DNA from 2 places in the Telluria sp. ZB4P36 genome. Region 2 is predicted to be linked to the other one. Evidence: predicted binding sites of a transcription regulator. Region 2 holds the regulator's gene; the other holds the start of a gene.

Region 1 (10,294 bases), on a different contig from region 2:
GCCGCGGTAAGGGTGGTGGTAACGGTGGCAGCCGGGGCGGCTTCCTGGCCGCCGGCCTGGACGGTGGGCATGGCCAGCAGCAGCAGGGAAGCCGGCAGCAGCCGGCGAAGGGATGAAATCATGATGTCTCGTAGGTCCGTCGGAAGGCAGGAGGCCAAGAATTAATTCCGTACGGAAATATTACGAGACAAATGTGAATATTCACGCGATTGTGAAGTGTTCGATAACGAGATTTTTACTTCCGTGCGTCCTTGGCGCAACACTCAGCAATTCCGGCGATATCAGTCCGGTTCGGGCAGGTCGGGGCGCTCCAGCAGCTCGTGCGCCAGCTTCAGGCCCGTCACCATCACCGAGAAGGCTTCCTGCTTGGCCGCTTCGTCCGGCACCCGCAGCACGTAGGAGGGGTGGTAGATGGTCACCACCCAGCAGCCGTCGTGGCGGATCGGCTTGCCCAGGGTGTCCTTGAGCTTGACGGTGGCCTTGCGCATCACGGACTTGAGCGCGGTCGCGCCCATGGCCACAATCACCTTCGGCTTGACCGCGGCCAGCTCTTTCTCGAGCCAGTAGTGACAAGCCTCGATCTCGCGCTGGACCGGGGTCTTGTGCAGGCGGCGCTTGCCGCGCGGCTCCCACTTGAAGTGCTTGACCGCATTGGTGAGGTAGATGGTCTTGCGGTCGACTTCGGCCTGGGCGAACACGCGGTCGAGCAGCTTGCCGGCCGGCCCGACGAAGGGTTGGCCCGCCAGGTCTTCCTGGTCGCCCGGCTGTTCACCGACGACCATGATCTGCGCCCGCTTTGCACCTTCGCCGCCGACCGCCTGGGTGGCGTATTGCCACAGCTCGCAGCGCCGGCACTCGTCCAGCTTGGAGGGCTGCTCGCGGTCCGGCTGCGCGGCGTCGGCGCTGATCGGGATGGTGGCGCCGCTGCGCCGTCCCACCGCCTGCACCTGGCCGATCTTGCGCGCCCCGAGTTCGGCCTGGCTCACCAGCGAAGGCACGATCGCGCCTTCCGGCAGGTTCTTCCAGAAGCGCGAGGGGATGTGGCTCTGCATCAGCTGGGCGTTGACCCTGGCCGGATTGAAGATGCTGCGGTAATAGGTGAGCCAGAGCGCTTCGCCGGCGTCGTCGAGGTCGGCGGCGCTCGACATCAGGGGGCCGGTGTTGTGCAGGGTCTGGCCGTCCCACAGCACGCTGGCCTCGGGCGTGGCGATCATCCAGCTGAGCTTGCCCATGCGGGCGACGAAATGTTCGGCCACCTGGGGCAGTACGTCGTGGCGCGGCTCGAACCAGGCGACGAAGCGCGGCGGGCCGGCATCGGCCGGGCGCTCGCGGAATCGGATATAGGCATGCATGTCGTGCTCCTCGCGGCGCACCGCCTTGACCATGCCGTGCAGGCGGCTGCCGTCCGGGTCGGCGGGCGACTGCACGTCGTGCTCGCCCTGCGTCCAGCGCCACAGCACGCGGTAGAGAAAAGCCCAACGGTCGGGCGCACGGAAGCAAGCGGCTTGCTGCAGTATCTCGAGCAAGGAACGTGGCACATGCGGCGGCAGATGCGCTGCTTGTGTTGTGATGCCGGCATTATGCTGCCGCTCGTCCTCCGTCGGCGCACCCGAGAACAGGTCGCCACCCTCGGGCGCCCCCCAGTTGACCGCTTCGGGCGGCACGCCGGCGCGCAACAAGTCGCGCGCGGCCGTGCGCCATTCTCCGAAGTCCGCCACCTGTGGCGCCTGGATCATGCGGCCTGCAATTCCGGCCACAGGTTCATCTGCTCGGGCGCGTCGGCCAGGTGGCGCCGCAGGAGGTGGGAACTGGCCGCGCCCTGCACCGGCTTGTAGTCGGCCGTGACGATGAAGGGCGCCAGCTTCTTCATGCTGCAGCGCAGGCGCGACAGGTCTTCCCAGCGGATGCGCCGGAGGCGGCGCAGCTCCACGATGCGTTTCGCGTTGCGGATGCCGATGCCCGGCACGCGCGCGATCATGGTTTCGTCGGCGCGGTTCAGGTCGAGCGGGAAGTGCTCGCGGTTGCTGAGCGCCCAGCCCAGCTTGGGGTCGACGTCGAGCGCCAGGTTGCCGGCGTCGGGCACCAGCTCGCCGGCCGTGAAGCCGTAGCCGCGCAGCAGGAAGTCGGCCTGGTAGAGGCGGTGCTCGCGCAGCAGCGGCGGCGGCGCCGCCGGCACGCTTTTCGGGCTTTGCGGGATCGGGCTGAAGGCCGAGTAGTACACCCGTTTCAGCTTATAGCTGCCGTACAGGGTCTCGGCCGTGTTGAGGATGGTGTGGTCGTCGCTGGCGTCGGCGCCGACGATCATCTGCGTGCTCTGGCCGGCCGGCGCGAAGCTGGGCGACTTCGGCTCCTCGGCCTTTTCGTCGAGCTTGCGCCGGATCGAGCCCATCGCCAGCTTGATGGTGTGGACGCTTTTCTCGGGCGCGAGGCGGGTCACGCTGTCGTGGGTGGGCAGCTCGATGTTGACCGACAGGCGGTCGGCCCAGCGCCCCGCTTCTTCGATGAGCAGCGGGTCGGCGTCCGGAATGGTCTTGAGGTGGATGTAGCCGCGGAAGCCGTGCACTTCGCGCAGCTGGCGCGCCACGGCCACCAGCTGCTCCATGGTGTAGTCGGCCGACTGGATGATGCCCGAGCTCAGAAACAGGCCGTCGATGTAGTTGCGGACATAGAAATCGTGGGTGAGCTTGACCACCTCCTCGACCGAGAAGCGGGCGCGCGGCACGTTGGAGGTGCGGCGGTTGATGCAGTACTGGCAGTCGTAGATGCAGAAGTTGGTGAGCAAAATCTTCAACAGCGAGACGCAGCGGCCGTCCGGCGTATAGCTGTGGCAGATGCCCATGCCCGTGGTGGCGCCGAAGCCGTCCTTGTCCTCGGACGAACGCTTCGGCGCACCGCTGCTGGCGCAGGACGCATCGTATTTCGCGGCATCGGCCAGGATTTCCAGTTTGTCCTTGAGTTCCATCGCACGCCCCGAACTGTATGGGCATACAGTATACTATCGCGCGCGTATGCACAGGGCCGTTTGCACGGTTCAAAGCCGGGACGAGATGTAAAAAAGCCCGGTCACCGGACCGGGCTTTCCAAGACAACAAGCTCAGTGGATCAACGCAGCGGCTTGCCGTCCGCATCCACCACCGTCACCTCGCCCCAACCGAGCGAGCGCACGCCTGCCTCGATCTTGCGCAGGTCGCCGATCACCATCCACACCACCTCGTCCGGCTTGATGAACTTGGACGACGCGGCCGCCAGCTGTTGCGGGGTCAGTTCGCGCACGTTCGACGCGTACTTGCTCCAGTAGTCGTCGGCCAGGCCCAGGTTCACGGTCTCCAGGCCGGCCGATTCGAGGGCGGCGAGGGTGGAATAGCGGCCCGGCAGGCGCGAGGTCATGCTGCGCATGATGCTCTCGTACTCGGTACCCACCAGCGGACGCTCGCCCGCCACGCCGCGCAGTTCCTTCTGCACTTCACGCATCGCTTCGATTGTCTTGTCGGTCTGCACCGGCGCGATGATGTAGAACGGGCGCTGGCCGCGCACTTCCGTCAGGCGTGCCTGGGTGCCGTAGCTCCAGTGCTTGTCGAGGCGCAGGTTGCGGTTCAGGCGCGAGGTCGCCATGCCGCCGAAGTTCACCATCACCGGTTCTATCGCCAGGTCTTCCGGCTGGCCATAGGCATGCGAGACGTGGGTCGCGACGATGGTCGACTGCGGCGCATCCGGCTTGTCCACCAGGATCAGGCGCTTGCCCTGGGTCGCCGGCACGGTCGTCATCTTCTTGCTCGGTGCCGTGCCCTGCTGCCACTTGCCGAAGCTCGCTTCCAGCGCCGGCAGCAGCTTGTCCATGCTGGTATCGCCGGCGACGACGATGGTGGCGCTGCCCGGCTTGAACCAGGTGGCGTGCCATGCCATCAGGTCGTCGCGGGTCAGGCTTTGCACGCTGCCCTCGAAGCCGGAAGCCGGCTTGCCGTAGGCGTGGTCCGCGCCGTACAGCACCGAGGGCACCAGGCGCAGGGCCAGGCTGTTCGGCTGGGCCTTTTCCTGGGCGATGCCGGCGATGCGGCGGCTCTTCGACAGGGCGAACTGGTCTTGCGGGAAGCTTGGTGCCAGCGCGGCTTCGGCCATCAGGGCCAGCGAGGGCGCCAGGTTGGCGGAGGTGGCCTGCAGGCGCACCAGCGACTGGTCCTGGCCGGTACCGGTGCTCAGGCGCGCGCCGAGGTTTTCCAGCGCGTCCGACAGGGCGAAGGCGTCGCGCGTCTTGGTGCCCTTGTCCAGCAGGTCGAGCGCCAGCGAGGCGGCGCCGGCCTTGGCGGCGGTGTCCGAGGCCGCGCCGGCATCGACCGCCAGCGAGACGTTGACGATCGGGGCCGAGTGGCGTTCCAGCAGCACGACCTTCAGGCCGTTCTTCAGCTGGGCGCGCTGCAGCGCCGGGAATTTCACGTCGGGCGCTTCACCCAGGCCAGGCAGCTTCTTGCGGTCCAGGGTGGACTTGGCTGCGGCCAGCTTGGCCGAGGGACGCACCGTCATGGTGTAGTGGTTGGCGCGCAGCCAGCGGTTGGCGGCCGTCTTCACGTCGGCCGGGCTGCTGGTGGCGAAGAGCTCGAGGCGGTCGAGGTAGGCGTCCGGTTTGCCGCCGTAGGTCTGGCTTTCGGCCAGCACGTCGTTGCGGCCGCCCATGCCGCCCACGCGCTCCAGGCTGCGGGCGAAATCGGCCAGGTCACGGGTCTTCACGCGCTTGAGTTCAGCCTCGGTCGGGCCCTTCTCAAGCAGCTCGGCGACCACGCGCTCCATCTCGCGTTCCACTTCCATCGGGTCGACGCCCGGCTTGACGGTGACCGACAGGTTGAAGGTGCCGCCCAGTTCCGCATCGTTCACATAGGCCGAGACGCCGGTGGCCATGCCTTTTTCGTACACCAGGCGCTTGTCCAGGCGTGCGTTCTTCGATCCGGCCAGCACGCCGGCCAGCAGGTTCAGGCGCTGGGTGTCGGCATCCTTCCACGACGAGGTGTGCCAGCTGCGGTAGATGCGCACCTGCGGCACGTGGTCTTCCATCTCGTCGCGGATGTTGCGGTCCAGCTGGGGGATCCACTTCTCGGTGCGCGGCAGCGGCGGGCCCGGCGGGATCGCGCCGAAGTACTTGTTCACCAGCTCATAGGCGCGTTCCGGCGTGATGTCGCCGGCCAGCGAGATCACCGCGTTGTTCGGGCCGTAGTAGGTGCGGTACCACTCCTTGATGTCGTCCAGCGAGGCGGCCTGCAGGTCTTCCATGTAGCCGATGGTCGACCACGAATACGGGTGCGAGTACGGGTACATCTTGGCCGAGATTTCCATGCGCACGCGGCCATACGGCTGGTTCTCGCCCTGGCGCTTCTCGTTCTGCACCACGCCGCGCTCGCGCTCCAGCATCTCCTTCGAGATGTAGTTGCCGAGGAAGCCCATGCGGTCCGATTCCAGGAACAGGGTGCGCTCGAGCGCCGACACCGGCACGTCTTCGAAGAAGTTGGTGCGGTCGGTGTTGGTGGTGCCGTTGCGGTTGTTCGCGCCGAGGTCGTCCATCGCCTCGCGGAAGCCGTGCGGGTAGTTCTCGGAACCGTTGAAGAAGAAGTGCTCGAACAGGTGGGCGAAGCCGGTCTTGCCGCGCTTCTCGTTGCGCGAACCGACGTGGTACCACATGTTCACGCCCACCACCGGCACGCTGTGGTCGGTGTGGACCAGCAGGGTCAGGCCGTTGGGCAGCACGAATTTCTTGTGCTCGATGCTGTAGGCCTTGCGGTCAAAAACGGTCGACTTGGCGGAGGTGGCCGGTGCTGCGGCGTGGGTAGGCAGCGCTGCTGCGGCTGCGAGACCGAGCAGGAGAGGTAGAGCGAGTTTTTTCATGGGCGTCTCGTGGACAGGTTGTTGTATGTATGCGTCCCGTCGAATCACGCGCTGGTTGAACGCGCGGTCGGCAGTCATTCAGGCCAGTGGCCTGAATGACAAACGACCACCCTACAGGAATCGCTGAGCTGACGCCAGAAAATTTGGATACATACAGGCGCTTGCGCGCTCAGGCGAAGCCCTGCGCCTGCGCCAGCAAGTGCGGCTCCATGCGCGCCGAGATTTTCTTCAGGTAGCCCGACGCCGCCGCCACGCCGGCGCCGCCGGCGCGCTGCAGCCACCCATAGGCCTCGACCAGGTCGCGCTGCACGCCCTGCCCCGCCGAATACATCACGCCGAGGTTGAACTGCGCCCGCGCATGACCCTGGCGCGCGGCGCACAGGTACCAGAAGTGGGCCGCTTCGTAATCGCGCTCGATGCCCTTGCCGCAGTCGTGGCGCAGGCCGAGCTCGAACTGTGCCAGCGCGTGGCCCTGGTCGGCGGCCTTGTGGAACCAGTCGGTGGCTTCGCGCGGATCGGCGTGTTCGGCGCGGTCCAGCAGCGCGCCCACCATGTACTGGGCCGGTGCGTAATCCTGGTGGGCGGCGCGGCGGTACCACTCGAGCGCCTGGGCGTCGTCGCGCGCCACGCCCACGCCTGCCTCGAAGCGCAGGCCGAGGTCGAACTGGGCACGCAGGTGGCCCTGCTCGGCCGCCTGGCGGTACCAGCGCGCCGCCTGTTCGGGATCGCTAGGGACGCCGTTGCCGGCGTCGAACAGCTGGCCGAGGTGGTACTGCGCCGACGGCATGCCTTGCTCGGCCGCCTGGCGGTACCAGTGCGCGGCCTGGGCCGGATTGCGATCGACGCCCTGGCCGTGCTCGTAGCGCACGCCGAGGTTGTCCTGGGCGCCGGCGTGGCCCTGTTCGGCCGCGCGGCGGTACCAGTGCAGGGCCAGCGCTTCGTCGCGCGGCACGCCGTGGCCGCTGTCGTGGATGAGGGCGAGGTTGAACTGCGAGCTGGCATGCCCCTGTTCGGCGGCGCGCCCGTACCACAGGATGGCACGCTCGCTGTCCTGGCCGACGTCCTGTCCCTTGTCGTAGCGCAGGCCGAGGTTGAACTGGGCCGGCGCGTAGCCCTGCTCGGCGGCCTTGCGGAACCAGTCGACTGCCTGGGCGCCGCTGCTGCGCAGCGCAATGCTGAACTGCGAGCGTGCATAACCCTGCTCGGCGGCGCGGCGGTACCACGCGGTCGCCGCATCCTGGTCCTGCGGCACGCCCTTGCCGGTCTCGTACATCATGCCGAGGTTGTGCTGCGCCCCCGGCTCGCCCTGGTCGGCGGCCTGGCTGAACCAGTGCAGCGCCTGCTGCACGTCGTTCGGCACGCCCTGGCCCTTGGCAAACAGCCAGCCCAGGTTGTACTGCGCCGGCGCGTAGCCCTGGCTTGCGGCGCGGCGGTACCAATAGGCGGCCTGGCCGTAGTCCTGGGCCACGCCCTGCCCCTTCTGGTACATCACGCCGAGGTTGTACTGGGCCAGTTCGAGGTCGGCGCTGGCCGCCATGCGGTACCAGGCGACTGCCAGCTCGTAGTTCTGCGCCACGCCCTGGCCGCTGGCGTACATGAAGCCCAGGCTGTGCTGGGCGGTCGGCACGCCGCGCTCGGCCATCCCTTTGACGCGCAGGAACTCGGCGCTGTAACGGCCTTCCGTATCGCTGGCTGGTGCCGGGATGTCGAGCATGGCCTGTTCCGGTCAGGCCTGGATTGCGCGCAGGCCGAACAGCGTCGGCTGGGTGCGCAGCGACTTCATGAATTCACCCAGCGGGATCGGGCGGTAGTACAGGTAGCCCTGCATGGTCATGCAGCCGTTCGAGCGCAGGTAGCGCGCCTGCTCTTCGGTCTCGACGCCTTCCGCGATCAGGTTCAGCCCCAGGCCGCGCGCGATCGAGATGATCGCCAGGATCACCGGATAGTGGCCGCCCTCTTCGTGGATTTCCTTCACGAAGGACTGGTCGATCTTGACCGTGTGGATCGGGAAGCGGTGCAGGTAGGACAACGACGAATAGCCGGTGCCGAAGTCGTCGATCGCCACCGACACCCCGAGCTGGCACAGCTTGTTCAGCTGTTCGATCGCGTACTGCGGATTGCGGATGCAGATGTTCTCGGTGATCTCGACTTCGATCTGGCCCGGCGCGATCCCGTAGCGCACCAGCGCATTGCGCATCTTCTCGAAGAAATCGCCGCGGTCGAGGTATTGCGGCGACAGGTTGAGCGACAGGCGCACGTGGTCGGTGCCCGAGGCATTCCATTGCAGCATGTCGCGGCACAGCGCGCCGATCATCCAGTCCGAGATCGGCAGCATCAGGCCGTTCTCTTCGGCGAAGGGCAGGAACTCGCCGGCCGACAGCAGGCCGCGGGTCGGGTGGTTCCAGCGCATCAGCGCCTCGGCGCCGACGATGCGGCCGGTCAGGGCGTCGATCTGCGGCTGGTAGTACATCTCCAGCTCGTCCTGCTCGAGCGCGCGGCGCAGGGCCTGCTCGAGGGCGATCTTCTGGTGCGAGATGTCCAGCATCGACGTATGGTAGAAGCTGTGGCCGTTCTTTCCCTGGGCCTTGACCTGGTACATGGCGATGTCGGCATGGCGCAGCAGCTCGTCGATCGATTCGCCGTCGGTCGGGTAGATCGCGATGCCGATCGAGGCCGAGATGTGCACCTCGTGGCCGTCGAGGTCGAACGGCTCCTGCAGGGTCTCGAGGAACTTGTCGGCGACCATGCGCGCATCGTCGCGGTCACGCAGTTCCGGCAGCACGATGGTGAATTCGTCGCCGCCCTGGCGCGCCAGGGTATCGCCCTTGCGCAGGCAGCCCTTCAGGCGGGTGGCGGCCTGCTGCAGCAGCTCGTCGCCCTTCACGTGGCCGAGGGTGTCGTTGACCAGCTTGAAGCGGTCCAGGTCGATGAACATCACCGCCAGCTCGGTCTTCTTGCGCTTGGCCTGGATCACCGCCAGCCCCAGGCGATCCTTGAACAGGATGCGGTTCGGCAGGTCGGTCAGGATGTCGTGGTAGGCCTGGTAGGAGATGACTTCTTCGGCGCGCTTGCGGTCAGTGATGTCGCGCGCCACCCCGTAGGTGCCGAAGAACTCGAGCTTCTTCACTTCCTGGTCGGGCACGTGCATGCCGATCGCGTTCAGCGAGATCGTCATCAGGGTGGTGTTGAAGGTGCGGTCGTTGCCGCTGCCGGTGCCGTTCCGGCACTTCAGGCGCAGCTCGACGTTGCGCGAGGCGCGTTCGTCGACGCGGCGCTCGTTGAAGACGTAGCGCGCGCGCTCCAGGTCTTCTTCGTGCACCAGCACGGAATAATGCTTGCCGAGCAGTTCGTCGCGCGAGTAGCCGAGCAGCTGGTAGGCGCGGTCGTTCACGAAAGTGAAGCGGCCTTCGTGGTTCAGGGTGTAGATGATGTCCGGCGAGGAGTCCACCAGGTAGCGGTACATCTTCTCGGAGGCGTCCAGCTGGTTGGCCATGCGCTGGTTCTCGAGCGCCAGGCGGCGGCCCTTGAGCGCGTTGGCGACCGTGGCCAGCAGCTCTTCGCGGGCATAGGGCTTGCGCAGGTAGTCGTAGGCGCCGCGCTTGAGCGCGCCGATCGCCGCGTCGATGCCGACCTCGCCGCTCATCACGATCACGTCGGCGTCGATGCCCTTCTGGTTGATGAAGTCCATGATCTCGTGGCCGCCGATGTCGGGCAGGCGCAGGTCGAGCAGGACCAGGTCGAAGCGCAGGCGCGACAGGTGGGCCAGGGCCTCGCTGCCGGAAGACGCGGTGGTCAGCTGGTAACCGCGGTCGCGCAGCAGCTCGTACAGCGACGAGAGCAGGCGCGGCTCGTCGTCGACCAGCAGCAGGCGCGGCTGGCTGTCGGTGTCGAGCGACGGGCTGTAGGCAGCCGGCTCGAACATTGCGTTGTGCGCGTTCATCATGACTTTATGCAGAGCCCAGCGCGCGGGCCGGCAGCGCGACCGGAGTCGCGGCGGTGCCGGCGCCGGACCACGCCGGCAGGAGAATTTCGAATGCAGTGCCGCTGCGGCCGCTGCGGCAGGCGATGTGGCCGCCCAGCTTCTTGACCAGGCTGTGGACGATCGACAGGCCGAGGCCATGGTGGGCGCCGTCCTTGGTGCTCTTCACCGGCGAGAACAGATGGGTCAGCACCTCGCGCGACAGGCCGGGGCCGTTGTCGCTGACGACCAGTTCCAGGTACAGCTGGCGCTCGCGGTTCACGTGCCCGCGGTTGACGATCTCCACGCGGCCACCGGTCGTGCCAAGCGCCTCGATGGCGTTCTTCACCAGGTTCACCAGGATCTGCTTGAGCACGTCGGCGTCGCCCTCGATGCGGGTCGCTTCCTCGTGCATGGTGACGTTGATGTCGACCGTGGCAGGGACGAAGCCGGTGCTGCGGAACAGGC
Region 2 (10,294 bases):
ATCGCCAATCCGCGCACCCAGGTCGCCGACCTGGCGCGCATCGGCCAGCTGTGCCGCGAGCGCGGCATCCTCTACGTGGTCGACAACACCATGACCACGCCCTACCTGTTCCGCCCGAAGGCGGTGGGCGCGGGCCTGGTGGTGAATTCGCTGACCAAGTCGATCGGCGGCCACGGCAATGCGCTGGGCGGCGCCCTGACCGATACCGGCCTGTTCGACTGGAGCGCCTACCCGAACATCGCGGCGAACTTCCGCAAGCAGCCGGCCGCCAACCAGGGCCTGGCCCAGCTGCGCGCCAAGGCCTTGCGCGATTTCGGCGCTGCCCTCGGGCCGGAAGCGGCGCACCATATCGCGGTCGGCGCCGAGACGCTGGCCTTGCGCATGGAACGCACCAGCGCCAACGCGCTGGCGCTGGCGCAGATGCTGGAAGCCGATCCGCGCGTGGCGGCCGTTCACTATCCGGGCCTGGCCTCGCACCCGCAGCATGGCATCACCAAGGAGCTGTTCCGCGCGGCTGGCTCGCTGTTGAGTTTCGAGCTGCGCGAGGACATCGACTGCTTCGACTACCTGAACCGCCTCAAGCTCGGCATCCCGGCCAGCAACCTGGGCGACACCCGTACCCTGGTGATCCCGGTGGCGCACACGATCTTCTTCGAGATGGGGGCGGAGCGGCGCGCCAGCATGGGCATCGCCGAGTCCCTGATCCGGGTATCGGTCGGCATCGAAGATACCGACGACCTGCTGGCGGACTTCCGCCAGGCGCTCGACGCGTAATGACACCGGCAGCCTTTGGGCTGCCGTTTTGTTTCAGCGGTTGAGCACGCCGGCCGATTACCGCTATCATGGGCTTTCTTATTCCTTATTCCTCACCTGCCCATGAAGACCAAGCTGTTCCTTGCATCCCTGCTGCTGTGCGGTGCCGCCTTTGCCGGCGAGCTGGAAGACGCCAATGCCCTGTTCGCGAAGAAGGATTACGCGGGTGCGTTGAAGATCTATACCAAGCTGGCGAATGCCGGCAATCCCGAGGCGCAACAGGCCCTCGGCCAGATGTACTGGTACGGCGAAGCGGGGCAGGTGGACGAGGCCAAGGCCGAGGCGCTGTTCAAGAAGGCTGCCGCCAAGGGCAACAAGGTCGCGGTCGCCTCGCTGGAACTGATGGACCAGCGCGTCAAGCGCCGCAAGGAAATCGATTACTGGATCAAGGGCTATGACGGCGAAGACCTGAAATCGGGCGAATACCGCTGCACCACGCCGCGCATTCCGGCGATGTCGAAGGTTAACGCGGATATCGACCGCATCGGTGCGGCCGTGCAGTCATGGCAGGACTGCTACAACAAATACGTGACCAACCTGAACGCGGCCATGCCGCTGACCCAGCGTATCCCGGCGGATATCGCCAAGCTGATGAACAAGGAAGAAACGGAGCAGTCGACCGCCTACCTGAAGCAGCTCCAGGAAAACCTGAGCGAGGAAGCGAAAGTCAGCTCGAAGCTGGTGTTGGCGGATTTCGCGGCTTGGCGCTCGGCAACCGAGGCCTATGTGGCGGAGCACAACAAGATGGTGAAGTCCGCCAAGAAGGATTCGCACTGGGCGGACAAGAAGATCCAATAAGACGCGATTGAACGCTTCGGCGGCTTGCCGCCGAAGCGTTCATGGCAGGCCTCAGTGCCAGCTGCGCATCAGGCCGACGGCCAGGCCTTCCAGCGCGAACTCGTCTTCCGGCGTCACCTGGATCACCTTGAAGTCCGGGTTTTCCGGCAGCAGTTCGACCAGGTTGCCGGTCTTGCGGTAGCGTTTGACGGTCACTTCCTCGCCCAGGCGGGCCACCACGATCTGGCCGTTTTTGGCGCTGTCGATCTTCTTGACCGCCAGGAAGTCGCCGTCGCAGATGCCGGCGTCGCGCATCGACCAGCCTTTGACCTTCAGCAGGAAATCGGGGCGCGCCGAGAACATGGCGGCATCGACGGAATAGGTGGCTTCGACGTGTTCCTGGGCCAGGATCGGCGAACCGGCGGCCACGCGGCCGACCAGCGGCAGCGACATCATCAGGGCCGCCGGGACCATGGGGACCTGCTCGACCGAGGCGCCGACCAGGCGGATGCCGCGCGAGGTGCCCGGCGAAATCTCGATCGCACCCTTGCGCGCCAGGGCTTGCAGGTGTTCCTCGGCCGCATTGGCCGACTTGAATCCCAGCTCGGCCGCGATTTCGGCGCGGGTCGGCGGGAAGCCGGTGTTTTCGATCGCTTCCTTGATCAGGTTGAGGATCTGTTCTTGCCTTGCAGTGAGCTTGAGCATGTCGTGCGGCTGGATAGTTGTATGACCAGACTGTATTTTTATACAGTATTTCGCAAGACGCAAGGGGATTCCGAAATTTTCTCGAAAAACTTCGTTGACGTTGGATTTTCAACTCAGGGCCGGGGTCGCTGCAAGCAGCGGCCCCGGCCGGGCGATTACCAGCCGCAGGCTTCTTCGTTGGTGACCACGCCGAAGTCGGTGCGCTCGCCGACCTGGACCCAGCGGCCCTGGCAGGTGAAGGTGCGGGTGCCCACTTCAGTCGTGTAGGTCGCGTCCGAATAATAGGTCAGGGTCGTGGTATAGCCAGGATAGGCGTAGGCAGCCGCCGATACGAGGATGGCGGCGACGCCGAGATAAATCCTTTTCAACTTCATCTTGTCTCCGATCGTTATTGAGGTAACTCATGTGCTCGGACCGTTGTCCGGCGAGTAAATACTAGCACCCCATATGAAACAATCGACCGGTGAAAATTCACATTATTGTATTTAATGCAATGTGCATAGCGGTGCCGGGACTGCAGCACTTGGTCCCTTCCGCTTGTCCTCGAGCCCGGGATCGTGTTACGATAGCCGGCTTTCCCTTCCCACACTCGTCTTGACGCCGAGGTGGGCATTTGTTTAAACGTCCTTAAGGAGTGTTGCATGCGTCATTATGAAATCGTTTTTATCGTCCACCCGGACCAGAGCGAGCAAGTCCCGGCGATGATCGAGCGTTACAAGACCACGGTGACCAGCCGCGGCGGTAACATCCATCGCGTGGAAGACTGGGGCCGTCGCCAGATGGCTTACCAGATCCAGAAGCTGCCGAAAGCCCACTACATCTGCCTGAACATCGAGTGCGACAACGAGACCCTGGTCGAGCTGGAAACCGCATTCAAGTTCAACGATGCCGTCCTGCGTCACCTGACCGTCAAGATGAAGAAGGCCGAAACCGCACCGTCGCCGATGATGAAGTCGGTCCAGCGCGAAGACGCAGCCAAGAGCCACCGCGCAGAAGCAGCAGCTCCTGCCGCTGCCCCGGCCGCAGCTGCCTGAGTTTTTTCTCGGGAATTCATAGAGCGCAGTGAACCGGTTCCAGCTCATCGCGACCATCGCGGAGCGTGACGTACTGCGTTATACCCCGGCCGGCGTCCCCATCGTGGGCGCGATCCTGATGCACGATTCGCAGCAGGTAGAGGCCGGAGTGGCAAGGCAGGTCGCGTTTGAAATCCCTGCGCTCGGCGCGGGCGAGATTTCAGGCAGGCTGGAAAGCGCCGAACTCGGTGCCGCCTACCGCTTCGAAGGATTCCTGGCCAGGAAAAACCGCAACAGCAAAGCCTTGGTGTTTCACATCATTGATTTCAGTGCTGCATAACGCAGCGCAATTTAGATTAGATACAGGAGCCTCGAAATGGCATTCGGTAAAAAGTTCGACAAAAACAAAGCTAAGCTCAAAGAGAAGCGCAAACAGCAAAACCCGCTGTTCAAGCGCAAGAAGTTCTGCCGCTTCACCGCTGCGAACGTGGAACAGGTCGATTACAAAGACGTCGACACCCTGAAGGACTTCGTCCAGGAAAACGGCAAGATCATGCCGGCACGTCTGACCGGCACCAAGGCGCACTACCAGCGCCAGGTCGACACCGCCATCAAGCGCGCACGCTACCTCGCGCTGCTGCCGTACACCGACCTGCACAACGCTTAATTCGCGTCGTACAGTTCAGAACATCCTGGAGAAAAGAACATGCAAGTTATCCTTTTGGAAAAAGTTGTTAACGTCGGCAACCTGGGCGACGTCGTCAAGGTCAAGGACGGTTACGCACGTAACTTCCTGATCCCGCAAAAGATGGCGCGCCGCGCCACCCAGGCCGCCGTGGCCGAGTTCGAAGTCAAGCGCGCCGAACTGGAAAAAGCAGCTGGCGAAAAGCTGGCCGCTGCCCAGGCACAAGGCGACAAGCTGAACGGCATGACCATCACCATCGCCCAGAAGGCGGGCGTGGACGGCCGTCTGTTCGGTTCGGTCACCAACTTCGACATCGCCGAAGCCCTGAGCAAGCAAGGCTTCCCGGTCGAGAAGTCGCAGGTTCGCCTGCCGACCGGCCCGCTGAAGACCACCGGTGAATTCCCGGTCGCCGTCGCGCTGCACACCGACGTCGTGTCGGAAATCACCATCGCCGTCGTCGGCGAAGCTGCTTAATTTGATGTAAGCAGTTGTTGTATAAATGAAAAAGCCGGGTTCGCCCGGCTTTTTTATTGCCGGAAATTCTCGCCAATTATGTCAGCCGTGTGACCGGAAAAGGTATAATGCCCGCCATGAATTCCCCAGCCGATCCGCAAGTCGATTCCCTGCGCATCCCGCCGCATTCCATCGAAGCAGAGCAGTCCGTCATCGGCGGCCTCCTGCGCGACAATGCCGCGTGGGACCGCATCGCCGACTTCATGAACGCGGACGATTTCTACCGCTACGACCACCGCATCATCTTCGAACAGATGGTCCGCCTGATCAACGCCGGCAAGCCGGCCGACGTGATCACGGTCTACGAGGCCTGCAACAACCTCGGCAAGGCCGAGGAAGTGGGCGGCCTGCAGTACCTGAACGCGATGGCGCAGAACACGCCGTCGGCGGCCAACATCCGCCGCTATGCCGAGATCGTGCGCGACCGCGGCATCCTGCGCAAGCTCATCACCGTCGCCGACGAGATCTCGGGCAATGCCTTCAACCCGCAGGGCAAGGAAGTCAAGCAGATGCTCGACGAAGCCGAGTCGAAGATCTTCGCGATCGCCGAAACCGGTTCCCGCGGCCAGCAGGGCTGGAACCCGATCCAGCCGCTGCTGACCCAGGTCGTCGAACGCATCGACGAGCTGTATTCGCGCGAGAACCAGGGCGAGATCACCGGCGTGCCGACCGGCTTCATCGACCTCGACCGCATGACCTCGGGCCTGCAGCCGGGCGACCTGGTCATCGTCGCCGGCCGTCCGTCGATGGGCAAGACCGCGTTTTCGGTCAATATCGGCGAGAACGTCGCGATCGAAGCCGGCCTGCCGGTGGCCGTGTTCTCGATGGAGATGGGCGGCGCCCAGCTGGCCATGCGTATGCTCGGCTCGGTCGGCCAGCTCGACCAGCACCGCCTGCGTACCGGCCGCCTCAACGACGAGGACTGGCCGCGCCTGACGCACGCCATTCAGAAAATGAATGATGCCCAGCTCTACATCGACGAGACCCCGGCGCTGAACCCGATCGAGATGCGCGCACGGGCACGACGCCTGGCGCGCCAGTGCGGCAAGCTCGGCCTGATCATCGTCGACTACCTGCAGCTGATGCAGGGCAGCCAGCCGGGCGACAACCGCGCGGCCGAGATCTCGGAGATCTCGCGTTCGCTCAAGGGCCTGGCCAAGGAACTGCATTGCCCCGTCATCGCACTGTCCCAGCTGAACCGTTCGCTGGAACAGCGCCCCAACAAACGCCCCGTCATGTCCGACCTGCGCGAATCCGGCGCTATCGAACAGGATGCGGACGTGATCATCTTCCTGTATCGCGACGAGGTCTACAATCCCGACTCGCCCGATAAAGGAACCGCCGAGATCATCATCGGTAAGCAGCGTAACGGCCCGATCGGGGCGATTCGCCTTACCTGGATCGGCTCCTATACCAAGTTCGGCAACTACAGCGGCAACCTGAGCGTCTACCAGGGCGATTAAGTTTCAACAAGCCGCGGATTCACCACCTTACGCCGCTGCCAGCCGTGGCAGCGGTTTCGAAGTCCCCAGAGATTCACAACGGAGAACAATATGTTTGGACGCCTGATGCCCCAGGAGGGCAAGTTTTTTGACCTGTTCAACCAGCACGCCGCACTGTGCGTGAAGGGTGCGCAAGAGATGGTTGGCCTGATGACCAACTTCGACGACCTGGAAAACCGCACCCACGCCGTGGAAAGCATCGAGAAGCAGGCGGACAAGATCACCTACGAATGCGTCGACCTGCTGCACAAGACCTTCATCACCCCGCTCGACCGTGACGACATCCACAAGCTGATCACCCGCATGGACGACATCCTCGACATGATGGAAGACGCGGCCCAGACCGTCTCGCTGTACGACCTGCACGCGGTGACCCCGGAAGCCGCGCGCCTGGCCGAGCTGTGCCTGTCGGCCTGCAAGAAGGTCCAGGAAGCCGTCGGCCTGCTGCACGACATGGGCAACGCCCAGAAGATCGTCGCCATCTGCGAAGAGATCGACCGCTTCGAGTCGGACGCCGACCACGTCATGCGCGCCGCCATGTCCAAGCTGTTCCGCGACGAGCCGGACGTGCGCAACCTGATCAAGATGAAGGCCATCTACGAGATCCTCGAGACCGTCACCGACCGCTGCGAAGATGTGGCGAACATCGTCGAAGGCATCATCGTCGAGAACGCGTAACGGACAACAGCGCCACGCGCACAACAAGAATAAACATGGAAACTATTAACATCAGCATTTACGTGCTGGGCATGCTGGTGCTGCTGGCACTGGTGTTCGACTTCATGAACGGCTTCCACGATTCGGCGAACTCGATCGCCACCGTGGTGTCGACCGGCGTGCTGAAGCCGCACCACGCGGTGGCGATGGCGGCCTTCTTCAACTTCATCGCGATCTTCGTGGTCAGCATGAAAGTGGCCCAGACCATCGGCAAGGGCACCATCGATCCGCACGTGGTGGACCATTACGTCATCTTCGGGGCCCTGGTCGGCGCAATCACCTGGAACATCATCACCTGGTACTACGGCATCCCGTCCTCGTCCTCGCACGCGCTGATCGGCGGCCTGGTGGGCGCCGCGGTGGCCAAGTCGGGTACCGGCGCGCTGATCTCCGCCGGCCTGATCAAGACCGTGGTGTTCATCGTCGTCGCGCCCCTGATGGGCTTCATCCTGGGTTCGACCATCATGCTGATGGTCTCATGGATCTTCGTGAAGTCGACGCCGCGCAAGGTGGACGTCTGGTTCCGCCGCCTGCAGCTGGCCTCGGCGGCCGGCTACTCGCTCGGCCACGGCGGCAACGACGCCCAGAAGACCATGGGCATCATCTGGATGCTGCTGATCGCCGCCGGCGTCACCAGCCCGGACGATGCGCTGCCTCCGGCCTGGGTGATCATCTCGTGCTACGCCGCGATCGCCTTCGGCACCCTGTTCGGCGGCTGGCGCATCGTCAAGACCATGGGCCAGAAGATCACCAAGCTCAAGCCCGTGGGCGGCTTCTGCGCGGAGACCGGCGGCGCCATGACCCTGCTGATGGCCAGCTTCTTCGGCATCCCGGTCTCGACCACCCACACCATCACCGGCGCGATCGTCGGCGTGGGCGCCTCGCAGAAGATGTCGGCGGTGCGCTGGGGCGTGGCCGGCAACATCGTCTGGGCCTGGATCTTCACCATCCCGGCATCGGCCTTCATGGCCGCGATCGCCTGGTGGATCGGCACCCACATCATGTAAGAGCGTCTGCTCTCTGGAAGCCCGGCATTGCCGGGCTTTTTTTTGCCCCCGTAGCGGACTGGCGGCGCCGTCCCGCGGGTTATACTGAATCCGCCGCTGTCCATGCCGTACCGGAGGCTCAATGAATCCGCGTGTCGACAAGACCATGCCGGCCGGAACCTCGAACGGTCTCGGGGCGCTCGGCCCGCTACGCCCCTTCCTGGCCTTCCTGCGCCGGCGGGTGTCGATGCTGCTCGTCTGGCCGGCGGCCGCCCTGGTCGCCGCGGCCGCCTGGTGGGGCTACGTCTTGCGCGACATCGAGCTCGAGCGCCGCGAGCGCGTGGCCGAGATCGAACAGCAGGCCGACGCCTATGCGCAGAGCCTGGTCACCCGCACCCGGCGCTCGATCGCCGAGACCGACCGCCTGCTGCTGCTGCTGCGCCACAACTGGGTCACATCCGGCTACCGCAGCAGCCTGGCAGGCACCATGGAATCCGGAATTTTTTCCCAGCAGTATATGTCTGCCGTCGCCCTGATCGACCGCCAGGGGATCGTGACGACCAGCACGCACCCGTTCGCGGTGGGCAGGTATTTCGGCGACAAGCCCTACTTCATCGAGCAGCAGCGTGCCGATGGCGACCGGCTCTACCTGAGCGGCCCGCTCGACGGCCAGCTGACCGGCCGCGAAGTGGTGGCCTTGTCGCGCCCGCTGCTGTCGCCCGAGGAGCGCTTCGACGGCATCGTCCTGATCACCGTCTTGCCGGCGTTTTTCACCCAGCACTACGCCGAGCCCATCCTGCGCGAGCATGGTTTCGTGGCGGTGACGCGCGGCAGCGGCGCCATTCTTGCCAGCCGCGACGGCGCCAGCGTCCATTCATACAAGACACCTTTCCTGCTGACACCGATGCCCGCCGACCAGGCGCAAGGCGTGGCCCGCCTCGACGGCCGCGCATGGTTTGCCGACGGACGCGCCCGCGTGACCGCCTGGCGGCGCTTTCCCGACCTCGACCTGGTCGGCATCGTCGCGGTCGACGAGATCACGGCCATGGCGCCTTACTTTGCGCACCGCGATGCGCAGCTGGCCGGCGCCTGGCGGAGCAGCGCCGGCTTCCTGCTGGCCGCACTGATAGCCACCGGTCTGTACGTGCAGCTGCGCTGGCGCCAGTTCCAGGTCGAGTCGATCCGCGCCACCTACCGCCTGGCGACCGAGGACGCGGGCGAGGGCTTCTTCATCAACCGCCCCCTGCGCGACCTGCACGACGTGGTGCGCGATTTCTCGATCGTCGACTGTAACCAGCACGGGGCCGCCATGTTCGGCAAGCGTCCCGAGGAATTGATCGGGCACCGCCTGTCGGAGTTCTACCAGGGCGAGCTGTTCCGCAAGTCCTGCGAGCGGCTGTGCCAGGCGCTCGACACCGGCATCTACGACCGCGAACTGCCGGTGGCGGCGGCGCCCGACCAGCCCCTGAAGGCGCGCTGGATCCGCTACAAGGCGGTGCGCGCCGGCACCGACCTGGCGGTGACGATCCGCGACATCAGCGAGTCCAAGGCGCACCTGACCGAGCTCGAACGCAGCAGCACGACGGACGCGCTCACCGGTCTGCCGAACCGCTACTGGATCCAGCAATACCTGCCGCAGGCGATCTCCCGGGCGCGCGCGGGAGGGCAGGGACTGGCGGTGCTGTTCATCGACCTGGACGGCTTCAAGACCGTCAACGACGCCCTCGGCCATGCGGCCGGCGACGAGCTGCTGCGCACCGTCGCCAAGCGCCTGAAGCTCGCGATGCGGCCGCGCGACCATGTGGTGCGGCTGGGCGGCGACGAATTCGTGGTGGTGCTGGAGCAGGTCGGCGGCCTCGAGGACGTCGAGCACGTCGCCCACCGCGTGCTCGCCGCCTTCCGTGACGGCTTCCACCTGCAGCATGCCACCCATGTGCTCGGCGCCTCGATCGGCATCAGCCTGTTCCCCGAGCATGGCGACGATGCCCAGACCCTGCTCAAGAATGCCGACATCGCGATGTACGCGGTCAAGACCGAAGGGAAGGGCAACTTCTGCTTCTTCCAGTCGCGCTTCTTCGAGGCCATCCGTACCCGGCTCGAGACCGAGGTGGAATTGCGGCAGGCGCTCGACGAGCAGCAGTTCGTGGTGCACTACCAGCCGCGCGTCGACCTGGTCACCGGCACCGCCTCGAGCATGGAGGCGCTGGTGCGCTGGGAGCGCCCGGGCAAGGGGCTGACCGGGCCGGACCGCTTCATCCCGCTGCTCGAAGAGACCGGCCTGATCGTCCGGCTCGGCGAACAGGTGATCGACAGCGTCTGCCGCCAGCTGGCCCGCTGGGGACGCGACGGCACGCCCCTGGTGCCGGTTTCGGTCAACATCTCGCCGCGCCAGTTCAGCCAGTCCGACGTCATGACCCAGTTCCGCAGTGCGATCGCGCGCCATGGCATCGCCCCCTCGCTGCTGGAAATCGAGGTGACCGAATCGTCGATGATGCAGGAAGGAATCGGCGAGTCCGCCGTGTTCGGCCAGCTGCGCGCGCTTGGCATCAAGCTGTGCATCGACGATTTCGGCACCGGCTACTC

Evidence for each region. The regulator LexA, encoded in region 2, represses DNA repair genes until DNA is damaged. The targets are predictions, from matches to a motif close to ACTGTATNNNNATACAGT.
Region 1: a site for LexA is predicted at 2,975-2,992, ahead of AC56LK_RS15255 (putative DNA modification/repair radical SAM protein). Genes of this name have one in related genera too.

Annotation. Positions count from the first base shown of each region.
Region 1 covers NZ_JCASIE010000011.1:76,554-86,847, reverse strand. The annotation lists gene AC56LK_RS15265 (TorF family putative porin) at 1-122, opposite strand, end outside; gene AC56LK_RS15260 (UdgX family uracil-DNA binding protein) at 282-1,736, opposite strand; gene AC56LK_RS15255 (putative DNA modification/repair radical SAM protein) at 1,733-2,962, opposite strand; gene AC56LK_RS15250 (M16 family metallopeptidase) at 3,103-5,868, opposite strand; gene AC56LK_RS15245 (SEL1-like repeat protein) at 6,038-7,582, opposite strand; gene AC56LK_RS15240 (putative bifunctional diguanylate cyclase/phosphodiesterase) at 7,595-9,808, opposite strand; gene AC56LK_RS15235 (HDOD domain-containing protein) at 9,816-10,294, opposite strand, start outside.
Region 2 covers NZ_JCASIE010000001.1:332,897-343,190, reverse strand. The annotation lists gene AC56LK_RS01655 (cystathionine gamma-synthase family protein) at 1-774, shown strand, start outside; gene AC56LK_RS01650 (tetratricopeptide repeat protein) at 877-1,611, shown strand; gene lexA (transcriptional repressor LexA) at 1,663-2,295, opposite strand; gene AC56LK_RS01640 (DUF6289 family protein) at 2,451-2,669, opposite strand; gene rpsF (30S ribosomal protein S6) at 2,937-3,329, shown strand; gene priB (primosomal replication protein N) at 3,358-3,648, shown strand; gene rpsR (30S ribosomal protein S18) at 3,685-3,975, shown strand; gene rplI (50S ribosomal protein L9) at 4,015-4,467, shown strand; gene AC56LK_RS01615 (replicative DNA helicase) at 4,584-5,969, shown strand; gene AC56LK_RS01610 (DUF47 domain-containing protein) at 6,060-6,686, shown strand; gene AC56LK_RS01605 (inorganic phosphate transporter) at 6,722-7,732, shown strand; gene AC56LK_RS01600 (bifunctional diguanylate cyclase/phosphodiesterase) at 7,854-10,294, shown strand, end outside.